Regions from separate parts of the Rhizobium sp. N621 genome, predicted to be linked through region 1. Evidence: predicted binding sites of a transcription regulator. Region 1 holds the regulator's gene; the other holds the start of a gene.
The links. Region 1 encodes HrcA, which represses chaperone genes, less so after heat shock. Its sites were predicted from a motif close to GTTAGCACTCNCNNNNNGNGAGTGCTAAC; they were not measured.

Region 1 (14,906 bases):
GGATTGGCTGACCCCCTATGAGGGCTGGCCGAGCACCCGCTACGAGGCGAAGGCACGCCGCGAGGGCCGCTCTTCGGCGTATCTGACCTTCAGGAAGATCTGAGGCTGTCGGCAATTTCCGGCATCCGGCTCCAAAACCGACGACGACAACAAACCGAACTGAACGCGCTACGCTCTCACTTGTGGCGCGTAGAGTTCCGCCGTGGAACGGTTGCAATTGCCGCTGACGCGACTATTTCCGTGCTGGCCACCCTCCGCTCAAATGGAAGGGAGAAAATGACCGGGAGCATGTCATTTGCCGAAATATAAACCCCTGTTCAATTTCGATCCGCCAGCGACGGACGACGAGGTCCACGATGCCGCGCTCCAGTTCGTGCGCAAGGTGAGCGGAACGACCAAACCGTCGAAGCGCAATGAGCTCGCATTCGAGCACGCGGTCAGTTCGATCACGGCCTGTGCCCGCGAGCTGCTCGATTCGCTGGAAACGTCTCAACCTCCTCGTGATCGCGAAGAGGTTGCGGCAAAGGCGCGCGCGATCAGCGGTCCGGTTCGCGTAAGAGAGCTCCGTCATGCACGGGAGATCTCAATCAAGCCTCAAGTGGCCTACCTGACGGCTTTCGGTCCGAAGCGGACTATCAGTTCATTTCAGGTGGACGACCGCTATGCGCCCACAAGCGGACATGGGCGGCCCGCCGATCGACACCGTTTGCCAAATCCGCAATCTGAACCAGGCTGCTATGCATCAGAAGCCTATCAAGCGCGAGAGGGTCACGTTTCCGACACGACAATCCGGCGGAGAGAGTCGCCGCCAATAGGTGATGGCCAAAGCCTTGGTTTCATCGTTGATGATCCTATATCTGGCTTCCACTGCGGCGACAGTGTTGATTTTTCAGATCGGTATTGGCTTCATGAGCGGCGACTGTGTTCAGGAACCGGTCGAGCATCGAGTTGAAGCTCTCCGGCTTCTCCCAGAAGGGCGCGTGTCCAGCCCCTTCTATTACATGCGCTTTGCCTTCGAAGAGCAACTGGATGTTCAGGCCCGAAAAATAGCTGAGTTTGACAAAGGGGTCATAAAATCCATTCACAAAAGCAATGGGTATATCAGCCTGTTCGACGGTGCGGCGCTGATCCACCCCCTGCCCCCGCAACATTGCGCGAGAAAAAACGCTCCTTAGTCTCCCGTCCGCGCGCGCTATGGCATCGCGAAAGGAGGGGTTACTCGTGTCTCCAAAGCAAAGAGACTGAAACCGCTCCACATCACGCGATGTAAAGTTCTCTTTTGATGCCAGAAGAATATCAAATGATGGATGGAATCCCCGCAGCATTCCGAGGAGACCGCTTTGGATCGGTGGCGTGCCGCACAACATCAGGCCCGAAATGCCGTTGCTGCTGCCCGCCATCTGAATCGCGACGTGACCGCCAAGCGACCATCCCAGCACGGGAAAGCGATGAAGTCCCAGGCGGGCTGCCACCTCTCCTATGCAGTCGGCAAGACCGGTGACGGTGTAAGTTGACTGCGGATCTCGAGCGTCGCTCGATTCGCCATGTCCCGGAAGATCGAGCGCAATCAGACGCCAATTCCGAGACAAATGGCTGTGTAGTTGCTGTGAAAAGACCGTCCGTGAGCTGCCCGAACCGTGTATCATAACCAGTGGTGCAGCGCCATCAATAGTGTCACTGATGCGCACAGCGCCGTGGCTGGTGTCGATTGTACAGTGAAATATGTCCATAAACTGCGACCCCTAACGCGCAGCCAAAGTCTTGCACGAAAATATCTATGGCAGGTGCATGATCATCGTAAACCAGATCTGAACCAGGTCGTGCAATCACGACACGTTTCGGTGCGGTTACGCATCAATACACAATCATTTGCCTTGGCGTTGTATACGGGTTAGGTCTGTCGCAGCAGCAATTGCAACCAACCTTTCAAGGTGGACATCACGATGCAATTTCTTCTGGACTTTGTTATTTCGATCACCAGCCTGAGTGTCGTCGGGTTCTACGCGTGGTCGTTGCGAGGCCACTTCAACTCGCCGAAGATGGAAGCCGGAGCAAAGCTGATCACCGTCGTCGTCATCGCGACGACGGCGTTTTTCCTGTACCTGGTTTGGTCCGGGACGCAGATGCTATGGGTACAGGTAGTCGGACTGGGATTTGAAATCGGGTCGGCGGGCTTGTTCTGGTGGGCGGTGTCGGCGTCGCGAGAGGCCAGGTTGCGCTTTGTGTTCACCCTCGATCACCCAGATAGTCTTGTCACCGACGGTCCCTATCGCTACCTGCGGCACCCTTTTTACACGTCCTACCTGCTCTTCTGGTCGGGGTGGGCGCTGGCATCTTGGTCGATATGGTCGATCCTGCCGGTCTTATTTTTTACGGTTGTCTACGTGATTGCAGCCCGCAACGAGGAGAGGAAATTCGCCCTATCACCGCTGGCATCCGAATATGAAGCCTATCGGCGCAAGACGGGCTTGCTGACGCCGTGGTTTGATTGGCGATAATGTCGCGACATCCGTCCCGACCGCAGCGAAAACGAATAGAGCGACCGTGCACCGCAAGCAGTGAAACGTAGCAGACGGTCTTGACGGTCAGTGCAGGCTGACCGTCTTCAATTCGTCCTCGGCCGCTTTGAAGAAGGTGCTGGAACGGTTGTCCGTCAGCAGAATCGGCGTGCCGTCGGCGCCGAAGAGTGCCCAGAGATCGACGTTCGGATCGATATCCGGCGCCTCTGGAAAGCACTTGGCGACCTCTTCGGTGCGCATCTTTCTGATGTAGGCGACCTCGCCGTTGCCGATGTGGGCAAGCTCGGATTTGGTCAAGTGAGACGTGGCTTCTTTCATCAACATTCCTGTTCCTCCGGAAGAAGGGACCAACGGTTTTGGAAACCGTTGTGCTACTGTGAGACCGAAATGTTAATTTTCTTGACCATGCGGGCGGGTTCGGGTCGAATTAGATCGACGGAGAGCAGACCGTTTTTCAGGCCGGCGCCAAGGACCTGCATGCCGTCGGCCAGCACGAAGGTGCGCTGGAACTGGCGAGCGGCGATGCCGCGATAAAGATAATCCCGCTCGCCCTGCTCCACCTGGCGGCCGCGGATGACAAGCTGATTCTCCTCGGTGGAGACATCAAGCTCCTCCTCGCTGAAACCGGCAACGGCAAGGGTGATGCGCAGACGCTCGGGCGCGCCGCTGTCGGCGGCGATACGTTCGATATTGTAAGGCGGGTATCCGTCGCTCGCCTTGGAAATGCGCTCCAGCGTCTTTTCCATAGCGTCGAAGCCCAGAAGCAAAGGGCTGGCGAAAGGGGTAATGCGGCTCATCTCTTTTCAAGTCCTTGATGCAAGCGACCATCCCGGACCTAAAAGTGCAGCATCCGGATGCCGCTAATATGGGGGCATGATCACGGCGCTGCAAGGCGCGCGCGATCCTCCGCGATTTAAACATCTGTCAATTTCGAACGGCGGCGCCTGCCTCCTTGCTTGACAAAGGACCTGCTGCCTCGCATCAAAACATGCCCGCGCGGAATGTGCCGATTTGTGACGGGAAATGAAGAGATGGTGTCTGCCGGGATAAGCGGCATGCCGAGAACGGGACGATTGAAATGGCAAGCGCGAGAAAGATCATCATCGACACCGATCCCGGCCAGGATGACGCGGCCGCCATCATGCTGGCTTTCGGCAGCCCCGATGAGCTCGAGGTGCTGGGGATCACGACGGTCGCCGGCAACGTGCCGCTGTCATTCACCAGCCGCAACGCGCGCATCGTCTGCGAGCTCTGCGGCCGCACGGATGTGAAGGTTTTCGCCGGCGCCGACAAGCCGATCGCCCGCAAGCTGGTGACGGCAGAACATGTCCACGGCAAGACCGGCCTCGACGGCCCTGTTCTGCCCGAACCGACGATGGCGCTGCAACCCGGCCATTCCGTCGATTTCATCATCGAGACGCTGCGCCGCGAGCCGGAAGGCACGGTGACGCTCTGCACGCTCGGGCCGCTCACCAATATCGGCATGGCCTTCCAGAAGGCGCCCGACATCATTCCGCGCATTCGCGAGCTGGTGATGATGGGCGGCGGCTTCTTCGAGGGCGGCAATATTACGCCGGCCGCCGAATTCAACGTCTATGTCGATCCCGAGGCGGCCGACATCGTTTTCCGCTCGGGCGTTCCGATCGTGATGATGCCGCTCGACGTGACGCACCAGCTGCTGACCCGCAAGGACCGGGTCAAGCGCATGGCCGTGATCGGCACGGCGCCGGCAAAGGCCATGGTCGAAATGTTGGAATTCTTCGAGCGCTTCGACATCGAAAAATACGGTTCCGACGGCGGGCCGCTGCACGACCCGACGGTTGTCGCCTATCTGCTGAAACCAGAGCTTTTTCAGGGCCGCGACTGCAATGTCGAAATCGAGGTCCAGTCCGAACTCACCGTCGGGATGACCGTCGTCGACTGGTGGCATGTGACCGAGCGCAAGCGCAATGCCAAGGTCATGCGCACCGTCGATGCGGACGGCTTCTTCGATCTGCTGATCGAACGCTTCGCCCGCATCTGAATTTTCTTCCTTCTCCGAGGCGGAGAAGGAAAACGACCTCAGGCGTCCTTCTCGTCGAAGACGGAATTGATTTCGGCCTCGACCGGCTTCGGGCCGCCCTTGGCAACGCCGACCATGGCCGGGCGCAGGACGCGTTCGCCGATGGTGAAGCCGGCCTGCACGACCTGGACGACGGTATTGTTCGGCACTTCGGAGTTCGGCACCTCGAACATCGCCTGATGGAAATTCGGATCGAATTTCTGGCCAACCGGCTCCAGCTTGCGAACGCCGTGGCGCTCCAGCGCCGAGAGCATCGAGCGCTCGGTCATCTCCACACCTTCGATCAGCGTGGTGAGGCCGGCATCGGCCGTGGCCTTGGTCTCCGGAGAGATGGCGTCCAGCGCCCGGCGCAAATTGTCCGAGACGGCGAGCATGTCCCGGGCGAAACCGGCGACGGAATAGGATTTCGCATCCTTGACCTCGCGCTCGGTGCGGCGGCGCAGATTATCCATCTCGGCGGCAAGGCGCAGATAGCGGTCACGCAGCTCGGCATTCTCGGCCTTCAGGAGGTCGAGCGGATCCGGCTGGTTTGCCTCCTCCTGCCCGACAGTGGCAGTCTCGACGTTGACGGCAGCGTCGGCTGCGGCGTTGGCCGCAGTTGCGTCAGGTCCGTTTTTCGTCGTTTCATCGGTCATGACGGTCTCCGGTTGGTATTTTCAGATGCGCCCGATATCGAGGTTTGACCGGAAAAAATCAAGTCTGCGTGACGAAGAAGCGAAAATTCCGCGGCTTCGTCAGTGATGACATCAAAGCGGATTGCGCGACAGGCGGGAGACGAGCTGGGCGGTATAATCCACCATCGGCACGATACGGGAATAATTGAGCCGCGTCGGGCCGATGACGCCAACGGCGCCGACGATCCGGTCGTCGTCGTCGCGATAGGGCGCGACGATGAGCGACGAGCCGGACAGCGAGAAGAGCTTGTTTTCCGAGCCGATGAAGATGCGCACGCCCGAACCGCTTTCGGCGAGGTTGAGAAGCTCGATCAGGCTGTCCTTCTTTTCGAGATCGTCGAACAGCATGCGCAGCCGGTCGAGATCTTCGGCGCCGGCGAGGCCTTCGAGCAGGTTGGCGCGGCCGCGGATGATCAGCTGAGCAGGCTTTCCCTCGTCCGGGCTGCCGGCCCAGACGGCGATGCCGCGCTCGACAAGATCGCGCGAGAGCGCATCGAGTTCGTGACGGACATCATCCTTCAGCCGGCTTAACTGTTTGCGCAGCTCCGGCAGCGTCTGGCCGGACATGTGCGCATTGAGGAAATTCGCCGCCTCCGTCAGCTGCGAGGAGGTGACGCCCGCCGGCAGTTCGATGATGCGGTTTTCCACCTGGTCATGATCGCCGACGAGCACAGCGAGCGCCTTTGTCGGTTCAAGCCGGATGAACTCGACATGTTTCAGCACCGGATCGCTTTTCGAGGTGATGACGAGGCCGGCCCCGCGCGAGATGCCCGAAAGCATGCGGCTGGCTTCGTTCATCATCGATTCCACCGGATTGCCGCCGCTTTCGGCCCGCACCTGGCGATCGATATTGGCGCGCTCCTCGGCGGAGAGATCGCCGATCTGCATGAATGCATCGACGAAGAAGCGCAGCCCGATCTGGGTCGGCAACCGGCCGGCGCTGACATGCGGGGAATAGATGAGACCGAGCTCTTCGAGATCGCTCATGACGTTGCGCACCGAGGCCGGCGACAGCGACATCGGCAGCAGGCGCGACAGATTGCGCGAGCCGAGCGGCTCGCCGCTTTCGAGATAACCTTCGACGATGCGGCGAAAAATTTCCCTGGAGCGCTCGTCCAGTGCAGCAACGGCATCCGAAACCGACGTCGACCTGATGCCCATGAACCTTTTCAAACCCGCGCTGATGATGCTCCCGAAAATATAGTCAAACTCGCACCCGTGGCAAAAGGGAATTTGCAAATGGGCGCCGCCAATCGTAGAAGCGGTCAACAACTCCAGGAGATGAGAATGCGGCCTTCAGGCAGAAAAACCGACCAGATGCGCAAGGTCTCGTTCGAGCGCAATTTTTCCAAGCATGCGGAAGGCTCCTGCCTGGTGAAATTCGGCGATACGCACGTGCTTTGCACCGCAAGCCTCGAGGAAAAGACGCCGCCGTGGCTGCGCAACACCGGCAAGGGCTGGGTCACGGCCGAATACGGCATGCTGCCGCGGGCGACCGGCGAGCGAATGAAGCGCGAGGCCGCCGCCGGCAAGCAGGGCGGCCGCACCCAGGAAATCCAACGGCTGATCGGCCGGTCGCTGCGCGCCGTCGTCGACCTGCAGGCGCTCGGCGAAAAGCAGATCACGCTCGATTGCGACGTCATCCAGGCCGATGGCGGCACACGGACGGCCTCCATCACCGGCGGCTGGATCGCGCTTTACGACTGCCTGAAATGGATGGAAAGCCGCAACATGATCAAGGTCGACCGGGTCCTGAAGGATCACGTCGCAGCCATCTCCTGCGGCGTTTTCGCCAGCCAGCCGGTCATCGACCTCGATTATCTCGAGGATTCCTCGGCCGAGACCGATGCGAACTTCGTCATGACCGGCGCCGGCGGCATCGTCGAGATCCAGGGAACTGCCGAAGGCACGCCGTTCAGCGAAGAGGAATTCAGTTCGCTGATGCGGCTTGCCAAGAATGGCATCGGCGAACTCGTCGCCCTGCAGAAAGAGGCGATTGCGGGATGAACGCCATGCTGGAAGGCATGTTGGAAACCGCGCTCTATGCGCGCGATCTCGATCAGGCCGAGACGTTCTACGAGGGCGTTCTCGGGCTTGAAAAGATCACCCGCGCCGGCAACCGGCATGTCTTCTTCCGCTGTGGGCCAGGCGTTCTCCTCATCTTCAACCCCGAGGAAACGATAAAGCCGCCAGCACCCGACGCGCTGCAGGTGCCGCCACACGGCACGACCGGGCAAGGCCATGCCTGTTTCCGGGTATCTGGCCGCAACATAGATGCGATGGCCGAACAGCTGAAAGCAGCTGGCGTTGCGATCGAATCCGAGGTGCACTGGCCAAATGGCGGCCGCTCGATCTATTTCCGCGACCCTGCCGGCAACAGCCTGGAATGCGCGGAGGCTAAAATCTGGGGCATCGAACAGGATATTTGAATGCGCAAGCTCGAAACCAAAACCATCGTCGTCGCCAGCCACAATGCCGGCAAGATCCGCGAGATCCAGGAATTGATCGGACCGCTCGGCTTCACCGCCAAATCCGCCGCCGAACTGAATTTCGTCGAACCTGACGAAACCGGCACGAGCTTCGAGGAGAATGCGACGATCAAGGCGGTCGCCTCGGCCAATGCCGCCGGCATGCCGGCGCTTTCGGATGATTCCGGCCTGGTGGTCGACGCGCTCGGCGGCGATCCCGGCGTCTACACCGCCAACTGGGCGGAAAGGGCAGACGGCACGCGCGACTTCGACATGGCGATGGCCAAGGTGGAAAAGGCGCTGCAGGACGCCGGCGCTACGACGCCGGAACAGCGCGGGGCGCGTTTCGTCAGCGTGCTCTGCCTTGCCTGGCCGGACGGGCATACCGAGCTTTTCCGCGGCGAGGTGGAAGGCCATGTCGTCTGGCCGCCGCGCGGCACCCAAGGCTTCGGCTATGATCCGGTTTTCCAGCCCGAGGGTTATGCCGTCACCTTCGGAGAAATGAGCGGCGAGGAGAAACACGGCTGGAATGTCGGCAAGCCGCAGGCGCTGTCGCATCGGGCCCGTGCCTTCAAACTTTTCGTCGAAACCTGCCTGGAGGCATAAGATCTGTTCGTGGGCAATTTCGATACGCCAAGCCTCTCGCGCGACGCCGCGCTGCTGCCCGATACCGGCGAGCCCGGCTTCGGCGTCTATGTGCATTGGCCCTTCTGCGCGGCGAAGTGCCCCTACTGCGACTTCAACAGTCATGTGCGCCATCAGCCGGTGGATCAGGAGCGCTTTGCATCAGCCTTTCTGAAGGAGATGGCGGCAGTCCGGGCGATGAGCGGTCCGAAGACGGTGACAAGCATCTTCCTCGGCGGCGGCACGCCGTCGCTGATGAAGCCGGAGACGGTCGATGCCATTCTCGACGGCATCGCGCGGCACTGGCATGTGCCCGCCGGCATTGAAATCACCATGGAGGCCAACCCGTCGAGCGTCGAGGCTGAACGGTTTCGCGGCTACCGGGCGGCCGGCGTCAACCGCGTCTCGCTCGGCGTGCAGGCGCTTGATGATCGGGATCTGAAATTCCTCGGCCGGCTGCATGACGTCGCCGACGCCCTGAAGGCGATCCGGCTGGCGCGCGAGATCTTCCCGCGCATGTCCTTCGACCTCATCTATGCCCGGCCGGACCAGACGGTCGAGGAATGGGAGAAGGAACTTAAGGAAGCGATCTCCTATGCCGTCGACCATCTGTCGCTCTATCAGCTGACCATCGAGGAAGGCACGCCCTTCTTCGGTCTGCACAAATCAGGCAAGCTGATCGTGCCGGACGGCGAGCAATCGGCTCTGCTCTACGAGGCGACGCAGGAGATCACGGCGCGTGAGGGCATGCCCGCCTACGAGGTCTCCAATCATGCCCGGCCGGGTGCCGAAAGCCGACATAATCTGACCTATTGGCGTTACGGCGATTATGCCGGCATCGGTCCGGGCGCGCACGGCCGGCTGACGCATGGGCATGAGAAGCTTGCGACGGCGACCGAGCGCAAGCCGGAAGCTTGGCTCGAGATGGTCGAGCGCGACGGCCACGGTATTCTCGACCAGGAGCGGCTCGGTTTCGAGGAACAGTCGGACGAACTACTGCTGATGGGACTGCGGCTGAGGGAAGGCGTCGATCTCGCCCGCTGGCAGCAGCTTTCGGGCCGTGAGCTCGACCCGAAGCGCGAGGAATTCCTGCTCGAACACAAATTCGTCGAGCGGATCGGCAATTCGCGCCTGCGCTGCACGCCATCGGGCATGCTGATCCTCGATTCCGTCGTCGCCGATCTCGCCTGCTGACATCCAACGAGGTTGATCCGGGCGCGACAGCGACATCGCCGTCCGCGCCGGAAAACATGTCTCAGCCGTGGCTGGTCGCGCCCGCCTTGAACAGGCTGCCGGTCGGCGTCTTCAGGAACGTCTCCAGTGGAATGTGCTCCTGGTGCAGGAAGCCCGTCGCCGGCAGGAGGCCGTCGCGGACCATCTCGATGACGGCAACGACGGAGGCCGAGGTCGTCCAGGCAATTGCCGTGCGGCGCGCGCCGGCAATCTCGATCGGATAATAGGCGCGCACGAATTCCTTGCGGCGCAGGCTGCCATTCTCCGTTCCCTCGGCCGCGACATGGACGTAGACGACATCGTCTTCGACAGGCGGCTTGGCATTGGTCAGGATCTCGCCGGCGAGCTTGCGCTTGTCGCGCATCAGGAGCTCATGGAAGAAGAAGTTCATCAGCTCCATATGGCCGGGATAACGCATGGTCTTGTAGTCGAGATTGTCGACCTTGCCGAGCATGGTGTCGCACATGGTGCCGAGGCCGCCCGAGGTCGTGAAGGCTTCGAGCTTGACGCCGCCGACATAGATGGTCTCATGCCATTCCATCGGCGAGACCAGCTTGCGCACACCGCCCTCGATGACCTCGCAATCGTTCAGATATTCGTTGACGACTCCCTCCGGCGACCAGTTGAAGGCATAACCGAGAAGGCCTGTGGGATGCTGCGGCAGTGCGCCGACGCGCATGCGGATCGAGCGGCAGCGCTCGAAGCCGTCGGCAAGGCTTGCGCCGACGATGCCGACGAAACCCGGCGCCAGTCCGCATTGCGGCGCCATCAGGCCGCGGGCGGTCTTCGACAGTTCGATGATGAAGTTGGTGGTCGGAACGTCTTCGGTCAGATCGAAATAATGGATGCCGGCAAGATGGGCGGCGCGGGCCAGTTCGATGTTGAGGTGATAGGGAAGGCAGGAAAGCACCGCCTCGACGGTGGAGAGCAGCTCGCCGATCACCTGAGCGTCGGAAATATCGCCGGTGCGGCACTTGAACGGGACCTCACCCAGCGGCAATTGCGCGTCGACACCGATGACCTCGAAGCCGCCTTCATGCAACAGCGTCGCCGCCAGCCGGCCGACCTTGCCCAGGCCGAGAACGGCAACCTTTTTAAAACTCATGCATATCCTCCCACGCGCCCGCTTCGGCGCTTTCGTTTTTATCCGATGCGCGTCGCTCCAAATCGGACGTGCACGGGATGGCTGGAGGTATAGAATAAAAAGCTTATAAAGGAAAACGGCCGGAATCGCTCCCGGCCGTCGAATTCCCTCGAAAATCCACCAATTATTCGTTGATCAGCCGCTTCAGCAGCTCGATTTCGTGCGAAAGCTTGGTGTCTCCCGATATCAGCTCTTCGATCTTGCGCACGGCGTGCAGCACGGTCGTGTGATCACGCCCGCCGAAACGGCGGCCGATCTCGGGGAAGGAGCGCGGCGTCAGCGTCTTCGACAGATACATGGCGATCTGGCGCGGCTTGACGATGACGCGGGTGCGGCGGTTGGAGACCAGTTCCTGGCGCGAGACGTTGTAGTGCCTGGCGACGATGCGCTGGATGTCTTCGATGCGCACGCGGCGCGGCTCGCCCGAACCGACGAGATGGGCGAGCAATTCGTCGACGCGCTCGATCGACAGGTTCGGCTCGAAGGAGCGGCGGAAGATCAGCTGGTTAAAGGCGCCTTCGAGTTCGCGTCCGCTGGCCGTGATGTTGCGGGCGACATGCTGCAGCAGATCTGCCGGAATTTCGAGCGACGGATCCTCGAGACGGGCCGCGGCCAGACGCCGCTTGAGGATTTCGAGGCGCATTTCGTAATCCGGCGCGTCGAGTTCGATGGCAACGCCGCCCTGCAGGCGCGAGCGGACGCGCGGATCGAGAGACTCCAGCTCCCATGGCGCCCGGTCGGCGGCGACGACGACCTGCTTGGCGCTGTCGAGCAGCATATTCAGGAGATGGCAGAATTCGTGCTGGATCATCTTGCCCTGCAGGAACTGCATGTCGTCGATGATCAAGAGATCGATGTTGCGCAATGAATCCTTCAGCGTCAGCGCGTCGTTGTCGCGGATCGCCGTGGCGAAGCGCCACATGAAATATTCCGCCGTCAGATAGACGACGCGCAGAGCCCGCGGGTTCTGCACCGCCGCATTGGCGATCGCCTGCAGAAGATGGGTCTTGCCGAGGCCGACCGTCGAATGGACGAAGAGCGGATTGAAGCGCACGGCGCCGGAGCCGACTTCCGCGATTGTCTTGGCAGCCGCAAGCGCGACGCGGTTCGAGCTGCCTTCCACGAAGGTATCGAAGGTGAAGCGGCTGTCGAGCGGCGAGCCGAAGAGCGGCGTGCCGAGGCTTGCGGGCCTTGCGGCGGCAACGGCCGAAACCGCCTGCTGGACGGCCTGGCCAGCCGGCTGGGCGCTCGGCGGACGGCGCATCTGCGCGTGAGCAGCGGGCTCAGGCTGGACCACCTCGTCGGCGGCCTTCATGCCGCTGCGCGTTGCCGTGCGCACGAGGATTTCGATCTTCATGATTTCCGGATCTTCGGCCTGGAACAGACCGGTGATAAGGTCGAGATAACGATTGTTGATCCACGACTTCAGGAAGGTCGTGGGAACTGACAGGCGAACAACGCTCTTCGATACCGAATGCAGCTTCAGCCTGGCAAACCAGCTGGCATAGACGTCAGGACCGACCTGGGCCTTCAAGCGCGCGCTGACGCGCTCAAACAAAATGCTCTGCTTCATTTCCGCCTTTGCTTCCCCCACTTCCTGGCGAATGGAGCCGAACGCCTGCGGTGCCGCATCCCCATTGTCGAGCCCGCCCGCCATCATCGTATTCATCTGCATAATGCCGCCTTTCAATTCCACCGGGCGGCCTCCGCTAAACAGCCGCCCGATCATTCCCCGCTTTGACGGGCTGGCGGCATCCTCATGAAGCCACTCGCCTGCCGGTTCACTCAAACACGGCACGGAAGCTCTTTGCAGGTACCGCATTCATGCGGCGCCTTCATCGGCTTTCGGTGCCAGGCTTGTCGGTCAATCCTCGTTTTCGGCCGACCAGCCCGAACGCAATATTACTATCCCTATCCGGCATCCTCACGTTAAACGTGTGGTTGCCATAGGCACAAAACATCCCTGCCCGTAACAGCCACGTTACGGCCCAAATCCGTCAAGTGCTTGAAAAAACGGAAGCGCAAGGCTCCGTAACAGATGGCACAAACGTATCGCCCTGCCGACGTGGCAGTTAAGACCGAACTCTGCAGGTGATGTCCGCGCCCTCTGTTGGACGCCATTTAGGCAGGATCAAATGGCAAGATCAACGATGAATTTTACGCAAAATTAAGATGCGACCATTGACTCCGGCCGCCCTTTTCGGGCGTCACACCAGCGTCAAAAAAGAATCGCAGTTGAATCAAAGAGATTCCCCGTTCGGGCTATTTTGACACGCAAAGAAAGAAAAAAAATAAAAATCTGCTTGACTCGCCCGTGATCCGCAAAGGTTTGGCCAGAGTCGCGCAATGGGAAAGCATCCTTGCGCAAGCTATTGTTTTAAAACGATTTTTCCTGTCATGGCGCTGACACGAAACAGTCGTGAGATTCACCATGCAGAGGTCGTTCGGCAGAATCGAAAAAGCCCGGTAAAATTACCGGGCTAATCATAACGAGGAGGTCGTTAATGGATTATTACGCGGTCGTGGAGACCGACAGAGCCTTCACACGAGCGGCCAGGCGAGAGACCTTGCGCGATGCCGTGTTGGAGTGCAGCACGCCCTTGCTGGCGGCGCGGGCGAGTTCCGGCTGAGCGGCCAGGAAAGCTGCCTTCGCCTTGTCGGCGTCACCGGATGCGATGGCCTCTTCGACCTGGCGAACGAAAGTACGAACGCGCGAGCGACGAGCCTTATTGACGTCGGTACGGCGGGCGATCTTGCGGGTCGCTTTTTTCGCCGAAGTTGTATTGGCCATGGATGCCTCTCTCAAGAATTCGAACAAACTCCGCCATTACCGCGGGCCCTGCGGCCACCAAATCCAGCAATACGGGAGCAATCGCGGAAAACCAGAGCGGCTTTCCGAACCGTGGGCGGGCATATAACCCTAAAGCCGGCCCACGTCAACGCGGATTTTCAAGCTTTCCGGCGGCAAGCGCCGAAAAGCATTCAACGGTGCTTAAAGGCAGGTTTGCGCTTCTCGATGAAGGCGGTCATGCCTTCTTTCTGATCGTCCGTGGCAAAGAGACTATGAAACAGGCGGCGTTCGAACCGCAACCCTTCCTCCAGCGTCGTCTCAAAGGCGCGGTTGACCGCCTCCTTGGCCATCATGACCGAGGGCTGCGAAAGCGAGGCGATCTTTTCGGCCGCGGCAAGCGCCTCGTCGAGAAGACGCTCGGGCGCCACCACACGCGAAACGAGTCCCGATCGTTCGGCTTCCGCCGCATCCATCATCCGGCCGGTCAGGACAAGATCCATCGCCTTCGCCTTGCCGACGGCGCGCGTCAGCCGCTGCGAGCCGCCCATGCCGGGAATGACGCCAAGGGTGATCTCCGGCTGGCCGAACTTCGCGGTCTCCGAGGCGATAATGAAATCGCACATCATGGCGAGCTCGCAGCCACCGCCGAGGGCAAAACCGCTGACGGCAGCGATCACCGGCTTGCGCGCCTTGGCGACGTCATCCCAGCCGCTGATGAAGTCACTCTTATAGATGTCGGCGAACTGGAGCGACTGCATCTCCTTGATATCGGCGCCGGCGGCAAAGGCGCGTTCGGAGCCGGTGATGACGATCGCGCCGATCGCCTCGTCGGCGTGGAACGCGGCGTAGGCCGCCTTCAACTCCTTCAGGACGGTGGAATTCAATGCGTTCAGCGCCTGCGGGCGATTCAGCGTGACGAGGCCGACATTGCCTCGGGTTTCGACGATCAGGGTCTCGTAGGCCATGCTGGTCTCCCGGTTCTCTGTTATTTCTGGCAGGCGGCGCAATAGAAGGTGGAGCGGCCCGCCTGCACGACACGGGCGACCGTAGCGCCGCAGCCGGGCGTGCCGCAAGCCTCACCTTCGCGATCATAGACGGAGAAGGAGTGCTGGAAATAACCGAGCGATCCGTCGGCCTGGATATGGTCTCGCAGCGACGATCCGCCGGCGGCGATTGCATCGGCGATGACGTCGCGGATCGAGGCGACCAGCAGGTCGAGCTCATGCTTCGGCCGGCCGCCCGGCGTCACCAGCGTGCCGGCAGCACGCAGCGGCGACAAATGCGCGCGCCACAGCGCCTCGCATACATATATATTGCCGAGACCGGCAATGTTCTTCTGGTCGAGCAGCGCGCTCTTCAGCGGCTGCGCCTTGTCGCGAAAACGTTCGGCC
Region 2 (14,906 bases), on a different replicon from region 1:
TGTCCCGGACGGATGACGGAGGGATCAAGTCCGTAGACTTCGGCATAACGGTTGTTTGACAGCAGCAGCCGGCCGGCCTCGTCGAACAGGCAGACGCCTTGTCCCATGCTGGCAAGCGCCGTATCGAGTTGCTCGTTGCGCCGCTGCAGGCGCGCGTGGACTGCGCCGAGCTCTATATGTCGCTTAATGCGGGCGACGAGCTCCGCGGCGGAGACAAGGTTGGAAACGCAATCGACCGCACCGGCGGCAAGCCCTCCGATCCGGCTCTCCTCGTTCTGCGGCGAGGCCACGATGATGACTGGAATATCACACGTTATCGGGTTTGCCTTGAGACGCCGGCAGTCTTCGAGACCACCTCCCTCCGGCGACAGGGCGTCCAGCAGAACGAGCGCCGGCAGCGGTCGTTTGGCGGCGCAATCGTGAAACGCAGCTCGGTCGAGGTGAACGCGCAGCACGATACCATGTCGCTCAAGGGCGTCGCCGACACCATGCAGGTCTGCCAACGTGCCATCCATTGCCAAGATTGTGTGCAGTTCGCCGGACACGACCGTTCCCCCGTTTCATCCACATGGACGCGACTATAAGTCGTACCGGTTAACACGCCCCTCACCTCAGGTCGGCATCAGGGCGCTCCGCGTTCTATGGTTGAAGAATGGTTGCAGGCGATGCGGAAAAATATCAGGTGATGCATGAGGACGCGCGGCAGGACATTCTTCGAGATTTCGCCGGCGCCGCCCGAACAGACCTAGCGTTCGTTCCGGATGCCGTGCAGGAGATCCAGACCGCGCTGGTATTTTTCGGTTTTCTTGCCGGCTTGTTCGGCCTGTCGGAGATTGTCTTCAAGGTCGGCCTGTTTGACTGGCAGGGCCAGCGGATTCGATGCGGCGCGTCTGACGAATTCGTCATCAGGCTCCTCGGGCCGCCGCGTCAAGGCATCCACCGCGGAGATGATCGCCGACGGGAAGCCTTCCTCCCTTAACCTGTCGAGCGTCCAGCCGCTGCCTTTTTCGGCGACATCGTGAAGATAGGCGACCGTTCGCGCATCGTCGCCCGACACGAGAAGCGCGATCCGCTGGCAATGCTCGAAGAATGGTCGACCGGTCTTGTCCACCTGCCCCTCATGCGCCTCTAAGGCGATTTGCATGGCATGGTCGAGATGCTGCATGGCGGTTACGGTCCTTCGGTCCTTCTGATTTTTCGCCGGGAAGGCTTCTCTCCCGTTGTTATCTCGATATCGGGCGTCGTCGCGCCCGCAACTTGAGCAAGGCCGGCGCGCGGCGGATCGAGATCACCGCTTTCCCCGGCTCCTTGAAGCAAGGCCGCATCATCTCTGTCGTCTTGATCGAGAAGATCTTGCAGCGTCTCGTGCTCGTCTTCGCCTGCCAGCTCGTCGCAAGCTTGCATCCAATGGCGCAGGTCCGCACCTTCAGGGCGGCCTTCGGCTTCCCAGATTTCATAGGCGCGCCGCCGTATCTGCTCGTGTTTGTCTATGGCCATGATCTTCTCCAGTTTCGACCCAGGCTATCATCGACCTGAGATGCGCGGTTCCGTATGTTTTCCACCTGCCTCGAGGCAGTGGTTCATGGCCGTGCGAAGACAAACGCCGCAGCAGCGCAGGCAATTCTCGATGCATTCCTGCATTGCCGGATTGATCTCATGCATGCTCCTCCTTCGGAGCGTTCGGACACATCGTGCGACAACGAGCCGCCGGCTGTCTTTCAAGGCGTGTTGATGGTGGGAAGAAAATCCTCCACCTGCTTGCGCTCATCCTTTGAAAGCGTTTCCACCCGCTCTTTCCAGAAGCGTTCGGCCGCCGGGGGATCCTCATCCCATTGGCGAACATTGGTAATGTTGTCATCGATCTTGGACCGGCGGCGCCCACCCAGGCTCAGATACTCCTTCGCCAGTTTCAGGCTTGGGGTCTCATTGCCCCCACCGCGATCCAGCGTCGAACGGACGTTGCGCCGGGCGGCCTCCGATGCCGCCTGGCGATCGGCCTCGGCTTGCGGCGTGTCGAAGGACCGCGCGTCGTCGGTTCCGCTCTCGGGTGACATGTTGGTTGGGGAAGTGGTCATGGATCACCTTTCGATGCTGTGATCCAATAACCTCCGCCGGCCGCGAGAGTTCCGCATACTGGCGACTGATTCGAGCGGGCGGTCGAGCCAGGCCGTGCTGCCGGCAATCAGTGAACGGCCATGCTCACCATGCGATAGGGGTGCATGGCCTCGAACTGCGTGATCATCGCGGTTGCCTGGAGCAACACGCGCTCGGCATTCTCGGGATCGTCGCGGGCGAGTTCGTCGGCATTGACGCGGATTGCTTCGGCCATGTTGTTGGAGAGCACGGCGAAGTGCGTATTGCCTTCGACAAGAGCCTCACGCGCCGTATCCTCGAGCGTGCGAGCGATATCGACGAAGATCTCCTCGCGTTCCTCGATACTGAGGTCTTTGATTATATTGGTCTTCTCTTCCATGTCACTCACTCCTAAAGACGTGGGACGGTGATCGAGCTCATCGAGCCTCGATCGCCTGAGAGCTAGGAACGCCGACATCCGGATTCAAGCCATGTGCAGTTTGAACTCGCCTTCGAGACGAGGGAACGACCATCGTCATTATGCCGAACGCCGGAGCCGGCCTTCTGTTCCCGGGAGAGCTATTAGCAGTCGTCGATAGAGAGTGCTAATTTTTCTCCTGCTCCTCTTGAAATCGAAAAACGCTCGAACCAGATCATTCGCGCAAGGCACGCGACTTTGCGCTCGTCCGGACCTGGTCAATCCGGTCCGGCGAGCGCCAACACCGTCGTCATTGTTTGTCCATGGAGGAAGACATGTCGTTCCGACCGCTTCATGACCGCATTCTCGTCCGCCGCGTCGCTTCCGAGGAAAAGACCAAGGGCGGCATCATCATTCCCGACACCGCCAAGGAAAAGCCGCAGGAAGGCGAAGTCATCGCCGTCGGTCCCGGCGCCCGCAACGATGCCGGCCAGATCGAGGCGCTGGACGTCAAGGTCGGCGATCGCATCCTGTTCGGCAAGTGGTCCGGCACGGAGATCAAGATCGGCGGCGAGGACCTGCTGATCATGAAGGAAAGCGATGTGATGGGTATCATCGAAGCTCAGGGCGAGCGGAAAGAGGCCGCCTGAGTCCATCACGTCGGAAGTCAACGCTAAAGCGCGTTGCGATCTCTGAGATTCGCTTCTCGCGCTTCAGATCTTAATTTCAACGCATGTCGTTCTCGCAAAACCGCTGTACACTTGGCGACATGCGCTAGCTGCCGATGAAGGAGTGAGGACATGGCTGCTAAAGAAGTCAAATTCAGCGTCGAAGCCCGCGAAAAAATGCTGCGTGGCGTCGATATCCTGGCCAATGCCGTGAAAGTGACCCTCGGACCAAAAGGCCGTAACGTCGTCATCGACAAGTCGTTCGGCGCGCCACGCATCACCAAGGACGGCGTCTCGGTTGCCAAGGAAGTCGAGCTCGAAGACAAGTTCGAGAACATGGGCGCGCAGATGGTCCGCGAAGTCGCTTCGAAGACCAGCGACATCGCCGGCGACGGCACCACGACCGCCACCGTTCTTGCCCAGGCAATCGTCAAGGAAGGCGCCAAGGCCGTGACGTCAGGCATGAACCCGATGGACCTGAAGCGCGGCATCGACCTCGCCGTCAGCGCTATCGTCGAAGAACTGAAGGCCAACGCCCGCAAGATATCCAATAATGCCGAAATTGCCCAAGTCGGAACGATCTCCGCCAACGGCGATGCCGAAATCGGCCGCTTCCTGGCGGAGGCCGTGCAAAAGGTCGGCAATGACGGTGTCATCACCGTTGAAGAAGCCAAGACCGCCGAAACCGAACTCGAAGTCGTCGAAGGCATGCAGTTCGACCGCGGCTATTTGAGCCCCTATTTCGTCACCAATGCCGACAAGATGCGGGTCGAATTCGAGGATCCCTATATCCTCATTCACGAGAAGAAGCTGTCGAACCTGCAGTCGATGCTGCCGATCCTCGAAGCCGTCGTTCAGTCCGGCAAGCCGCTCCTCATTATCGCTGAAGACGTCGAAGGCGAAGCGCTGGCAACACTCGTCGTCAACAAGCTGCGCGGCGGCCTGAAGATCGCGGCCGTCAAGGCGCCTGGCTTCGGCGACCGCCGCAAGGCCATGTTGGAAGACATCGCGATCCTCACCGCCGGCACCGTCATCTCCGAAGATCTCGGCATCAAGCTTGAGAATGTGACGCTCAATATGCTCGGCCGGGCAAAGAAGATCACGGTCGAGAAGGAAAACACCACCATCATCGACGGCGTCGGTTCGAAGGAGGAGATTTCGGGCCGCATCGCCCAGATCAAGGCCCAGATCGAAGAAACCACCTCCGACTACGATCGCGAGAAGCTGCAGGAACGTCTTGCCAAGCTCGCCGGCGGTGTAGCCGTCATCCGCGTCGGCGGCTCGACAGAGGTCGAGGTGAAGGAAAAGAAAGATCGCGTCGACGACGCGCTGCATGCAACAAGGGCAGCGGTCGAGGAAGGCATCCTGCCCGGTGGCGGCGTGGCGCTGCTGCGCGCGGTCAAGGCGCTCGACAATATCAAGACCGCCAATGACGACCAGCGGGTCGGCGTCGAAATCGTCCGCCGTGCGCTCGAGGCCCCGGCTCGCCAGATCGCCGAAAACGCCGGCGCCGAAGGCTCGGTCGTCGTCGGCAAGCTGCGCGAGAAGAGCGACTTCTCCTATGGCTGGAACGCTCAGACCGGCGAATATGGCGATCTCTACGCGCAGGGCGTCATCGATCCAGCCAAGGTCGTTCGCACCGCGCTGCAGGACGCATCCTCCATCGCCGGTCTGCTAGTGACGACGGAAGCGATGATCGCCGAGAAGCCGAAGAAGGATGCTCCTCCGGCCATGCCGGCCGGCGCCGGTATGGACTTTTAAGACAGGGTCGCAGGCTCGCCTGGACATCCCGGGCGGGCCTTTTCCGAGGGAATGAAGATGGTTCAAACGATCCTAAGCCGATCGCAGGTGCCGCTGGACTCCCGCGATCTCGAAACCTGCCAACACGTCTTCGACAAGCTCAGCGCCGATTACGCAGTGGCAAGAGACAGCGACGAAGCCGAACGAATGGCGAGCATCATCATCGAGCTCTACCGACAGGGCGTGCGCGATCCCAATCATTTGCAGTCGATGGTCCAGGCGGCCCGCGGCCTCTTTGAGATGGACGGAGGCCCGCCGATTGCTCAGTGACGGCGCCGGCACGAAATCGATGACGAGCGCGTCCCGCATCCATTTCAGGTCATAGCCGAGATCCTATCGGAAGGGCTGACGCCGAAGGCATGTCGCCTTCGGCGGCCGTGACGGGCCGGCGGCAATCCGGGCCGCTCCGCACGTTTCACGCCACGGCCGCGATCGTGTCGCCGTCGTTCGGCAGCAGCCGCGCCACGGCGCTCAAGAGGTCGGTCTGCGATATCAGGCCGAGGATCCGGTGGTCGTCGTCGACAATGATGACGGCATGGGTGCGCCCGTCCGTCAGAACGGGCAGCAGCGACAGGGCAGCATCCGAAGCTCTTGCCACCGCCGGTTTGGAGATCGCGTGGGCAATCGTATCGCCGCCCGCAAACAATTCACGCAAGCCGACAGTGCCGATCAGACGGCCTTCCGGATCCTTCACCGGCAGGGTGCGGATATTATGCTTCAAAAGAAGATGTCGCGCGGCGTCCGGCTCGGACGTCTCGCCGATGGCGATCACGTCACGCGACATGATATCGGCGCAGCTGATCTTGTCGTTTGATCGGATGGCCGCCTGCAGTTCGACCTGCTGCAGCAATCTTCCGAGGTCTGCCCGATCGATATCGAAGGTTTCGTCGAGCGCCTCGAGGGCGGCATCGACATCCTCCTCGCGAAAGCCCACTCGCGCGGCGGATGGCGGATCGATCGTCTGATGGGTGTTGTCTGCCGGCTTCGGAACGACGTGCGGATAGTTCCGTCTGGAAAGCTTGTGGAACAGCAGCCCGAGCCCGACGAGAACGCAGGAGTTCAAAGCGACCGGCACGAAGGGAAAGAGGAACCCCCAGCCGGCGACGACGGGACCGCCGAGCACCGCGGTCAGTGCCGCAGCCCCTCCCGGCGGGTGAAGGCATCGCGTGAACGACATTGCGCCGATGGCCAGCGAAACGCCGACGCCCGTGGCGATGATCGGATCACGAATGAAATAGGCGGCAATGATGCCCATCAGGGCGGAAATTGTGTTGCCGCCGATGATCGCCCACGGCTGCGCCAGCGGACTTGCCGGCACCGCGAAAAGCAGCACCGCCGATGCCCCCATCGGCGCGACGATCAGCGGAAGATGCGGCCCCTGGCCGAACAGATAGCCGCTGATGAAACCGGTGAGACCGATGCCCAGCAACGCGCCGAAACAGGCGATCAATCGTTCTCTTAACGTCGCGCCGGCCAGGATCGGCGAAAACAGGCGAAAGCGGCCGATACGGCTCGGCCCCACTTTCGGTGAAACGGGAAACTGCATGCGAAGACCAATGATGAGGATAATCTGAGGGGTGAAAGAGGAGAGGCAGGAGCTAGTTCGCCACCAGCCTGACATCTCTGCCTTTGGTTGCGCCAAGCACCTCATGGAAGGCATTGAAGGCGCTGGGGCAATCGTCCTTGCGGTAAACGAGCAGCGTTTCGACCGGCCCGAGCTGATGGGTCTGAACGGCAGTCGGCCAGTGCATGAGATCGAGAACGGACCTTGGCATCACGCCCGCCGTATTCCCGGTCGCAACGCTCGCCAGGATCGCATGGTAGGAGCCGAGCTCGCTCGTCGGCAGGTCGCTCGATTTTCGCGCCCAGTTTTCGGCAATCCGGCGATAAGTGCAGCCAGGTTCCAAAGCTGCCAGCGATCCGACACGCAGGTCGGCCGCGGATTTGATGGCGGGATGGCCGGATGGCAGCACGATCAACAATTCTTCGACGAAGACCGTCTCCATCTCCAGCGCCTTGAGTTCGGCATCGAAATCCAGATCCTCCTCGCGCATCGTCTTTGGTGGGCGGGCAATCAGCGCGCAATCCAGCGCATCGGCCAGAACGTCGCGGGCGAGATCGCGAGACGCGCCCATCGTCAGATGCAGCGACACATCGGGCCACATCTGGTTGAATTGCGTCAACGCCGCCGGCAGCCGGCTTGCCGCCGTGCTCTCCATCGTGCCGACCCGCAATGTTCCCGATGGAGCGAGAGGCCGCACGGCCTGACGCGCTTCGAGCGCCAGCGCCACAAGTCGGTTGGCATAGACGAGAAAGGTTTCGCCCTCCCGTGTCAGCGTCATCTTCTTGCCGTCACGGCTGAACAGGTAAGTGCCAAGGTCCTCCTCCAGTTGCTGGATGCGCGTCGTCACGTTCGACGGCACCCGCCCGACTGCCTTTGCGGCCTTGGTAACGCTGCGATCGCTGGCAACGGCGAGGAATATCTCGATCGACGAAAGGTCCAATGAAAAATCTCTTTTCCGGAATTAAAGCGAGTCATTGTTCTCTATATAAAAATCATCACCCGAGCTCAAGCGGGTTTAGACATAGGCGAAAAACCGGAACCAGGGCCGTGCGTGAAGGCTCCCGGGCTCGACCTTCTCATTAAAAATGTCCGCGCCATCCGCAGGCCAGACAGCCAAGTGATTGCCGAAAAAAAGATCGAGACGCCGCCGAAATAGCCACGCAAACCACTGCATCGTCCCGGCTACCGGGCGTTTTGCAGCTGGCATGGGGATTGCGTCTCTATGCTGATCTGTAGAACGACCGGCGCCGACCATATGCTGCACCTAGTCTTGACCTGCCTTCTTCTGAGCGTCGCTTCAGGCCTCAGCATGCGGCGTTTTCTTCTGCCGTATTTTTCCGGCGGCGATCTCGCCGAGAAATCCGCTCCAGTGACAGTCGTCGCAAGCGCCGTCTTTTTGGCGGCAGTCGCCTTCACCATTTCCGACCAAAATCTCTGGGCCAAATCCGTCGTGCTGATGCTCTGCCTTATGCTGGCGGCAATGTTCGACGACGCCCGACCCAGGCTGACCATCGCGCTTTCTGCCGTCAGCCTGGCCGCCTATCTCGGGCTACGATCGATTGGCTGAGTATCCGGCCGTCTTGTCCGCGCAAGCGGCGGTGAGATAATTGGCTGAGCAACTTCGCGCGGCGCCAAAAACGATCTTCGTGACAGAATAGTTTCGTAATATAATTCTCTCCTGCTGAATATTTTTCGAAGCGGATCGCTTCAAGAATGGGGAGAGGGGCGATGAATATCGAGCGGCGAGAGAGGATCTGGTCGGAGTGGTATGCCTGGCATCCTGTCCTGCCGATCGATGACACGGTGTTCTGGCTTGAGACCGTATACCGGCGGGAAACGGCGGAAGGCCTGTGGCAATATCGTTCCTTCCGACCCGAAGCCGAACGTATCAAGGCTTCGGCCGCCATGCCCATTTATCCCGGCGCTTAATTCCCGTCAGCCGAGCGCCTGGCTGACGAGCGCATAGGTTTTCGGCCGATGCCCCACCTGACCTCCCGGACTTGGAAGCCAAGGGTCGCCCAGCGACATGGTTGTCACGAAGTCAAAGACAGCAAGGCCACAGCGGGAGAGAAAATCGGCAAATATCCCGACTTTCTCGCGCGTATCGAGGCGCAGGAATGACCCCGCATGCTCGAGCGCATGCGGATGGACGACGGCAATTGCGTCTGCGTCACTGACCGCCACCACCGGGCCGACGACATGGCCGCGCCCGAACCTTCGGCAAAGCGAGAAGGCCTCGATCCGGCCGCCGCGGACCAGCAGGACGCCCTTCGAATTTGTCATGAGCCGAGCCAGAAGTGGCGTGCGGTCCGTGCCGAAGGCCACGCGATCCAGTTCCGCGATCGCCTCCAGATCTTCAGCTTCCACGGGCCGTATTGCGGCACCGGCCGGCAACTCCACATCCGGTGGCGCTATCGCTTCGCCCTGGCATTGAAAGACAGGCGCCTCACGAACAAAATTCAAGGACAGATAAAGGCGTCGCGCCGCCCGCGTCGCGTTCAGCCCAAGATTTCGTCCGGCGACCTGGTCGAGCGCGTGGCCCATCAACCACTGCCCGGCGCCATTGGCCTGCAGGCGCGGCGAGGTGATGACCATACCGATCGTGGCGAACCGGTCATCATAGGGAAACCACATCGCGGAGCCGAGGATGCGCCCGATTTCATCGATGGCCGCAATGCCCTGGCCGAATTCGCGCAGGAATTGCCAGTCTTCACGGCGATGCGGCCAGGCGACGGACATCGAAAGCGTATGCAGTTTGTCGAGGTCGACACTGTCGATCCCGGTTATGCGCGTCTCGAAACTATCGACCAACCTGGATTCGGATGTCAGTGCACTCACTCCCGCCCTCCTGCGGTGTTGTCCGGCCACCCAGTAGGGAAAGCTGCGCCCGGAAGTTCCTTCGTCGAGATTAGGATGGATCGCGCGATACAATTCACTGGCGAAGCCCGTGCAAACACAACAATCGTCCAAATCCGATGCAGTTTCGGCAAATAAAGCCTGGGCGGGTCCCTACAGTCATTGACCAGATCCCGACCGCCGCCCGTGCCGTTGACCGCGAGTGGGCCGGTGCAATTCTATATCCCGCGATGCGAGAAAGCTCATGCAGGCAATTGAAATCCTCGAAAGGCTGGTCGGCTTTCCCTCTGTCGTCGGCACGCCGAACGGCGAGATCGTTGGGTGGATCAGGCATTACCTGCAAAGGCACGGTATTGTCGCCACGGAGATTGCCGGCCCCGAGGGCGACCGGTCGAACCTCTTCGTAACGATCGGTCCAAGGGAGACGCCGGGCTACATCCTCTCCGGCCATATGGACGTCGTTCCTGCCACGGAAGGCGGGTGGAGCAGCGATCCGTTCCGTCTCCGCGCCGAAACGGACCGCCTCTACGGTCGCGGAACCACCGACATGAAGGGCTTTCTCGCCGTCGTGCTTGCCGCCGTCCCGGCACTCGCGGCGGCACAACTCCGCCGACCCTTCCACTTCGCTTTTTCCTACGATGAGGAGGCAGGCTGCCGCGGGGTCCCGCACATGATCGCCCGCCTGCCTGAGCTCTGTGCACCTCCGCTCGGCGCGATTATCGGCGAGCCGAGCGGCATGCGGGCGATCCGCGCCCACAAGGGCAAGGCGGCCGCCCGGCTGACGGTCAGAGGCCGATCCGGCCATTCCTCGCGCCCCGACCAGGGGCTGAATGCAATCCATGCCATGACCGAGGTCTTGGCTCGCGCCAGCGCCGAAGCCGATCGGCTGACGCAGGGTCCGTTCGATCCTGGGTTCGAACCGCCCTATTCCTCGCTCCAGGTCGGCACGCTAAAGGGCGGCCAGGCGGTCAACATCATTCCCGAGAGCTGCGAGGCCGAGTTCGAGGCCAGGGCGATTTCCGGAATCGACCCGGCCAAGCTGCTGGCGCCGCTGCGAACGATGGCCGAAGCGCTGCCGCAACGCGGCTTTCAGTCGGAATGGCGCGAACTTAGCGCCTATCCGGCGCTGTCGCTTGCCGCCGATGCGCCACTTGCGCACTTGCTTGAAGAACTCACAGGTATCGAGCCGCTCGCCGCCGTCAGCTACGGCACCGAGGCCGGCCTTTTCCAGCGCGCCGGCATCGATGCGATCATCTGCGGCCCAGGCGATATCGCCCGTGCTCACCGACCGGACGAATTCATCCTCGCGAGCGAACTCCTGGCCTGCCAGGGCATGATCGAGGCACTCGCCCGACGTTGCACCGCCTGACGATCAAGGAGCGTTGCCATGACCTTTCTCTTCAATTCCGATGCGAAGCGCGGCGCCATATTCGCCGAGGCCTTCGCGCGCGAACTGCCCGACATAGCCTTCGCCATGGATCCGGCATCGGTCGAACCGGAGGCTGTGCGCTACCTCATCACCTGGACCGTGCCGGATGATCTCGCCCGTTACAATAATCTTGAAATCCTGTTTTCGATCGGCGCCGGCATCGATCAGTTCCGCATCGATGCCGTGCCTGCGCAGGTCAAGGTGGTGCGCATGGTCGAAGACGGCATCGTCAGAATGATGCAGGAATATGTGACGCTCGCCGTGCTCGCTCTCCATCGCGATCTGTCGGCCTATCTCGGCCAGCAGCGGCGCGGGATCTGGCAGCCGCTCGCACCCGTTCAGGCGGCGGAACGCCGCGTCGGCGTGCTTGGGCTCGGCATGCTGGGAAGCGCGGTGCTTGAGAGTTTGCACCCCTTCGGTTTTCCGCTGTCCGGCTGGAGCCGCACTCCGCGCACGATTGACGGCGTTCGATGCCTCAGTGGCGGCGAGGGGCTCGAGACCCTGCTTGCCACCACTGATATTCTCGTCTGCATGCTGCCGCTGACCGAGGAGACACGCGGCTTCCTGAATGCCGAGCTCTTTGCCAGGCTTCCCGCTGGGGCCGCACTCGTTCATGTCGGTCGCGGCGCTCAACTCGATCATCAGGCGCTCGTCGGTGCGCTCGACGCCGGCCATCTCTCCGGCGCTGTCGTCGATGTCACCGATCCCGAGCCGCTGCCATCGGGCCACGCCTTCTGGAATCATCCGAAAATCCTGCTGACGCCGCATATTGCCAGCGTCACCCAAGCCGAAACCGCGGCGGCCGTGGTGATCGGCAACATCAAACGGCACCGGGCGGGCCTCGACCCGATCGGACTGGTCGATCGCAGACGCGGCTACTGATCCTCTCTCCCACCATCTGCACCTCGAAAGGAAAACCATGTCCCTGCTCAAGACGATCGATACCAACCCATCCCATCCGCCGCGCGAGTCCGGCCCCCTGCCCGAGCGTCTGATCGCGGGTAATCCCATCTTCAAGACCTGGGCGCAGGACGTCGCTCGCGCAGAGACGGTCCATACCGGCGTATGGGAGGCAACGCCGGGTGAGACGCGTTCGATCAAGGGCGAGACATTCGAGTTCTGCCATATTCTTGCCGGGCTGGTCGAACTTACACCGGACGGCGGAGAACCGGTGGTCTACGGGGCCGGCGACAGTTTCGTCATGAAGCCCGGCTTCGTCGGCGTCTGGAAGACGATCGAGACGGTTCGCAAGATCTACGTGACCGTGACGTGACGGCGAGCGGCCCGGCGCGATCACCGGCCGTAGATTTGACTGGCGGCGGCGCGGAAAACGCAATTTTCATCCGCTGCAGCAATTCCGGTCGATGCATGCTGCTCGGTTTCCCAGGCTAGGCTTAAGCAAGCTCATGCCGAGGACACGCAATGACACTCAGCTTCGATCCAAACTCGATTTCCCTGCCCATGGGACATTTCATCGGCGGCCGGCTGGTTCCGGCCGAAGCCGTCATCGATATGCATCGGCCGTCCGACGGCAAGCCCTATGCCGGCTGTCCGCTTGCCGACGCAGCTCTTGTCGATCAGGCCGTGGAGACGGCAAGGGGGGCGTTGGATAGAAGCAATTGGGGTGGTGTGCGGCCGCGCGATCGCACCAAGGCGCTGCAGCGCTGGGCGGACCTGATCGAAGCCGAGGCGGAGACCCTCGCCAAGCTCGAAGCGCTTTCCTCGACCCGCCCCGTCGGCCATCTCGTCGCCGGCGATATCGCCGTCACCGCCGAGCAGATTCGCTTCTTTGCCGAATTCGCCGACAAGGAAGGCGGCGATCTCGTCCCGACCGACGACGCGAATTTCGGCATGATCGTGACGGAACCCTATGGCGTCGTCGGCGCCATCACGCCCTGGAATTTTCCCCTGTCGATGGCAGGCTGGAAGCTTGCCCCGGCGCTGGCGGCGGGCAATGCCGTGGTGCTGAAGCCATCGGAGATGACGCCGTTCTCGACACTCTATCTCGCCGAGCTTTCGGTGCGGGCCGGCCTGCCCGCCGGCCTCGTCAATGTCGTCCTTGGCGACGGTCCGATCACCGGAACCGCCATCACCGGGCATCCCGGGATTTCCAAAGTGAGCTTCACCGGCTCGACCACGGCCGGTGCAGCCATCATGGCCAATATTGCCCGCACCGGCGTGAAGCCCATGACGTTGGAGCTCGGCGGCAAGAGCCCTCAGCTGGTCTTCGCGGATGCCGATCTCGACCTTGCGGCAGGCGCCATCGCCACCAGCATTTTGTCCAACGCCGGCCAGGCCTGCATATGCGGATCCCGCCTCATCGTCGAGGCGAAGGTGGCGGACGCGCTCGTAGCGGCCCTCGTCGCCAGACTGGCGGCAGTCCGACCGGGGCCGACCTGGGAGGAAACGACCGATTATTCGCCTGTTATCTCCGAACGCCAAATCGCCCGCATGGATGGTATCATCCGCGCCGCCATCGACGGCGGGGCCGAATGTCTTGCGGGTGGCGGCCGGCTCGATCGTGAGGGCTATTTTTACGCGCCGACGCTGATTTCGGGCGTGACCGCAACATCGCCCGCCGTTCTCGAGGAAATCTTCGGACCGGTCCTGACCATCCAGACCTTCGAGGATGAGGAGGAGGCGCTAAGCCTCGCCGACCACCCATCCTATGGCCTGGCCGCGGGCCTCTTCACCCGCGATCTCTCGCGCGCCATCCGCCTCACCCGTCGCCTGCAGGCCGGCACCGTCTGGGTTAACCGTTACGGCCGATCGCGCGACCATATCCTGCCGACCGGCGGCTACAAGCAGTCCGGCATCGGCAAGGATCTCGGCCGCGAGGCCTATCACGCCAACCGCAAGAGCAAGAGCGTGCTCATCAGCCTTTAAGGAGCTCAGATGAAGACCTACAAGATTGCCCTTCTGCCAGGAGACGGCATCGGCCGCGACGTGACCGACGCTGCCTGGTCCGTGCTCGAAAAAACAGCCGGATCAGGCGGACTTTCTCTTGAGGCAACCCGCCTTACCTGGTCCTGCGACTACTATCTCGAAAACGGCAGCATGATGCCTGCCGACGGGATCGAAACGCTGAAGTCTTTCGACGCCATCCTGCTCGGCGCCGTCGGATGGCCCCGAAAAGTGCCGGATTCCGTATCGCTGCACGGCCTCCTGCTGCCGATCCGCAAGGCCTTCGAGCAATATGCCAATATCCGCCCGCACCGTCTGCTCCCAGGCGTGCAGGGACCGCTGCGGTCTGACAGTTTCGACATTCTCTGCATTCGTGAAAACACCGAGGGCGAATATTCCGGCGCCGGCGGCCGCGTCCATCAGGGCACGGACAACGAAGTGGCGATCGAAACCGCGATATTCACCCGCAAGGGGGTCGAACGCATCCTGCGTTTCGGCTTCGAGCAAGCACGGGCGCGGCGCGGCAAACTCGCCTCGGTGACGAAGTCCAACGCGCAGAAATATTCGATGGTCTTCTGGGACGAGATTACCCGCAAGCTCTCGGCGGAATATCCCGATGTCGAGGTGACCAGCTATCATATCGACGCCATGGCCGCCCGCATGGTGATGGCGCCCGAAAGCCTCGATGTCGTGGTCGCCTCCAATCTGTTCGGCGACATCCTGACCGACCTTGGCGCCGCCATCCAGGGCGGGCTCGGCTTTGCGGCATCCGCCAACATCAATCCTGACCGCTCGGCGCCGTCCATGTTCGAACCGGTCCACGGCTCCGCGCCCGATATCGCTCATCTGGGAATTGCCAATCCGATCGCCGCCATCTGGTCGGGCGCAATGATGCTGGAGCATCTCGGAGAGGCGGCTGCCGCCGGAAGGATAATGGCCGCGATCGAGACGACGACCGCGCGCGGCATCGGCGCCACTCCCGGCAAGGACAAGACGGAGGCGATCACGGCATCGGTGCTTTCGGCACTCGACTAGAGCACGTCGCAAAAATTGCGCCGCGGTTTTGCGCCCGGAATTGTGGAGAGGACGCTTTGATGAAAGAGGACAAGATGAACGGATTGAGGGATGGAAGCCTGCTGCGCCAGCAGGGGCTCATCGACGGAGAATGGCGCGGGGGCGCAGCCGGGCGCACGA

Region 2: the regulator HrcA is predicted to act here: its motif matches at 2,655-2,683, upstream of AMK00_RS29160 (co-chaperone GroES).

Annotation. Positions count from the first base shown of each region.
Region 1 is NZ_CP013495.1:395,340-410,245, reverse strand. It holds gene trmB (tRNA (guanine(46)-N(7))-methyltransferase TrmB) at 1-103, shown strand, start outside; partial or broken gene AMK00_RS30480 (DUF2277 domain-containing protein) at 294-557, shown strand; gene AMK00_RS30475 (alpha/beta fold hydrolase) at 852-1,730, opposite strand; gene AMK00_RS02020 (methyltransferase family protein) at 1,944-2,498, shown strand; gene AMK00_RS02015 (DUF1150 family protein) at 2,586-2,843, opposite strand; gene AMK00_RS02010 (Hsp20 family protein) at 2,891-3,316, opposite strand; gene AMK00_RS02005 (nucleoside hydrolase) at 3,598-4,542, shown strand; gene grpE (nucleotide exchange factor GrpE) at 4,581-5,216, opposite strand; gene hrcA (heat-inducible transcriptional repressor HrcA) at 5,328-6,416, opposite strand; gene rph (ribonuclease PH) at 6,543-7,262, shown strand; gene AMK00_RS01985 (VOC family protein) at 7,259-7,684, shown strand; gene rdgB (RdgB/HAM1 family non-canonical purine NTP pyrophosphatase) at 7,685-8,329, shown strand; gene hemW (radical SAM family heme chaperone HemW) at 8,339-9,541, shown strand; gene AMK00_RS01970 (saccharopine dehydrogenase family protein) at 9,603-10,685, opposite strand; gene dnaA (chromosomal replication initiator protein DnaA) at 10,849-12,399, opposite strand; gene rpsT (30S ribosomal protein S20) at 13,237-13,515, opposite strand; gene AMK00_RS01955 (enoyl-CoA hydratase) at 13,707-14,480, opposite strand; gene mutM (bifunctional DNA-formamidopyrimidine glycosylase/DNA-(apurinic or apyrimidinic site) lyase) at 14,501-14,906, opposite strand, start outside.
Region 2 is NZ_CP013499.1:449,926-464,831, forward strand. It holds gene AMK00_RS29135 (PAS-domain containing protein) at 1-503, opposite strand, end outside; gene AMK00_RS29140 (HD domain-containing protein) at 746-1,165, opposite strand; gene AMK00_RS29145 (DUF2934 domain-containing protein) at 1,171-1,497, opposite strand; gene AMK00_RS29150 (hypothetical protein) at 1,719-2,075, opposite strand; gene AMK00_RS29155 (hypothetical protein) at 2,183-2,473, opposite strand; gene AMK00_RS29160 (co-chaperone GroES) at 2,827-3,141, shown strand; gene groL (chaperonin GroEL) at 3,292-4,920, shown strand; gene AMK00_RS29170 (hypothetical protein) at 4,978-5,229, shown strand; gene AMK00_RS29175 (HPP family protein) at 5,375-6,505, opposite strand; gene AMK00_RS29180 (LysR substrate-binding domain-containing protein) at 6,558-7,463, opposite strand; gene AMK00_RS29185 (hypothetical protein) at 7,779-8,090, shown strand; gene AMK00_RS29190 (hypothetical protein) at 8,252-8,452, shown strand; gene AMK00_RS29195 (GNAT family N-acetyltransferase) at 8,459-9,361, opposite strand; gene argE (acetylornithine deacetylase) at 9,624-10,748, shown strand; gene AMK00_RS29205 (2-hydroxyacid dehydrogenase) at 10,767-11,690, shown strand; gene AMK00_RS29210 (cupin domain-containing protein) at 11,728-12,081, shown strand; gene AMK00_RS29215 (aldehyde dehydrogenase family protein) at 12,231-13,694, shown strand; gene AMK00_RS29220 (tartrate dehydrogenase) at 13,704-14,747, shown strand; gene AMK00_RS29225 (NAD-dependent succinate-semialdehyde dehydrogenase) at 14,822-14,906, shown strand, end outside.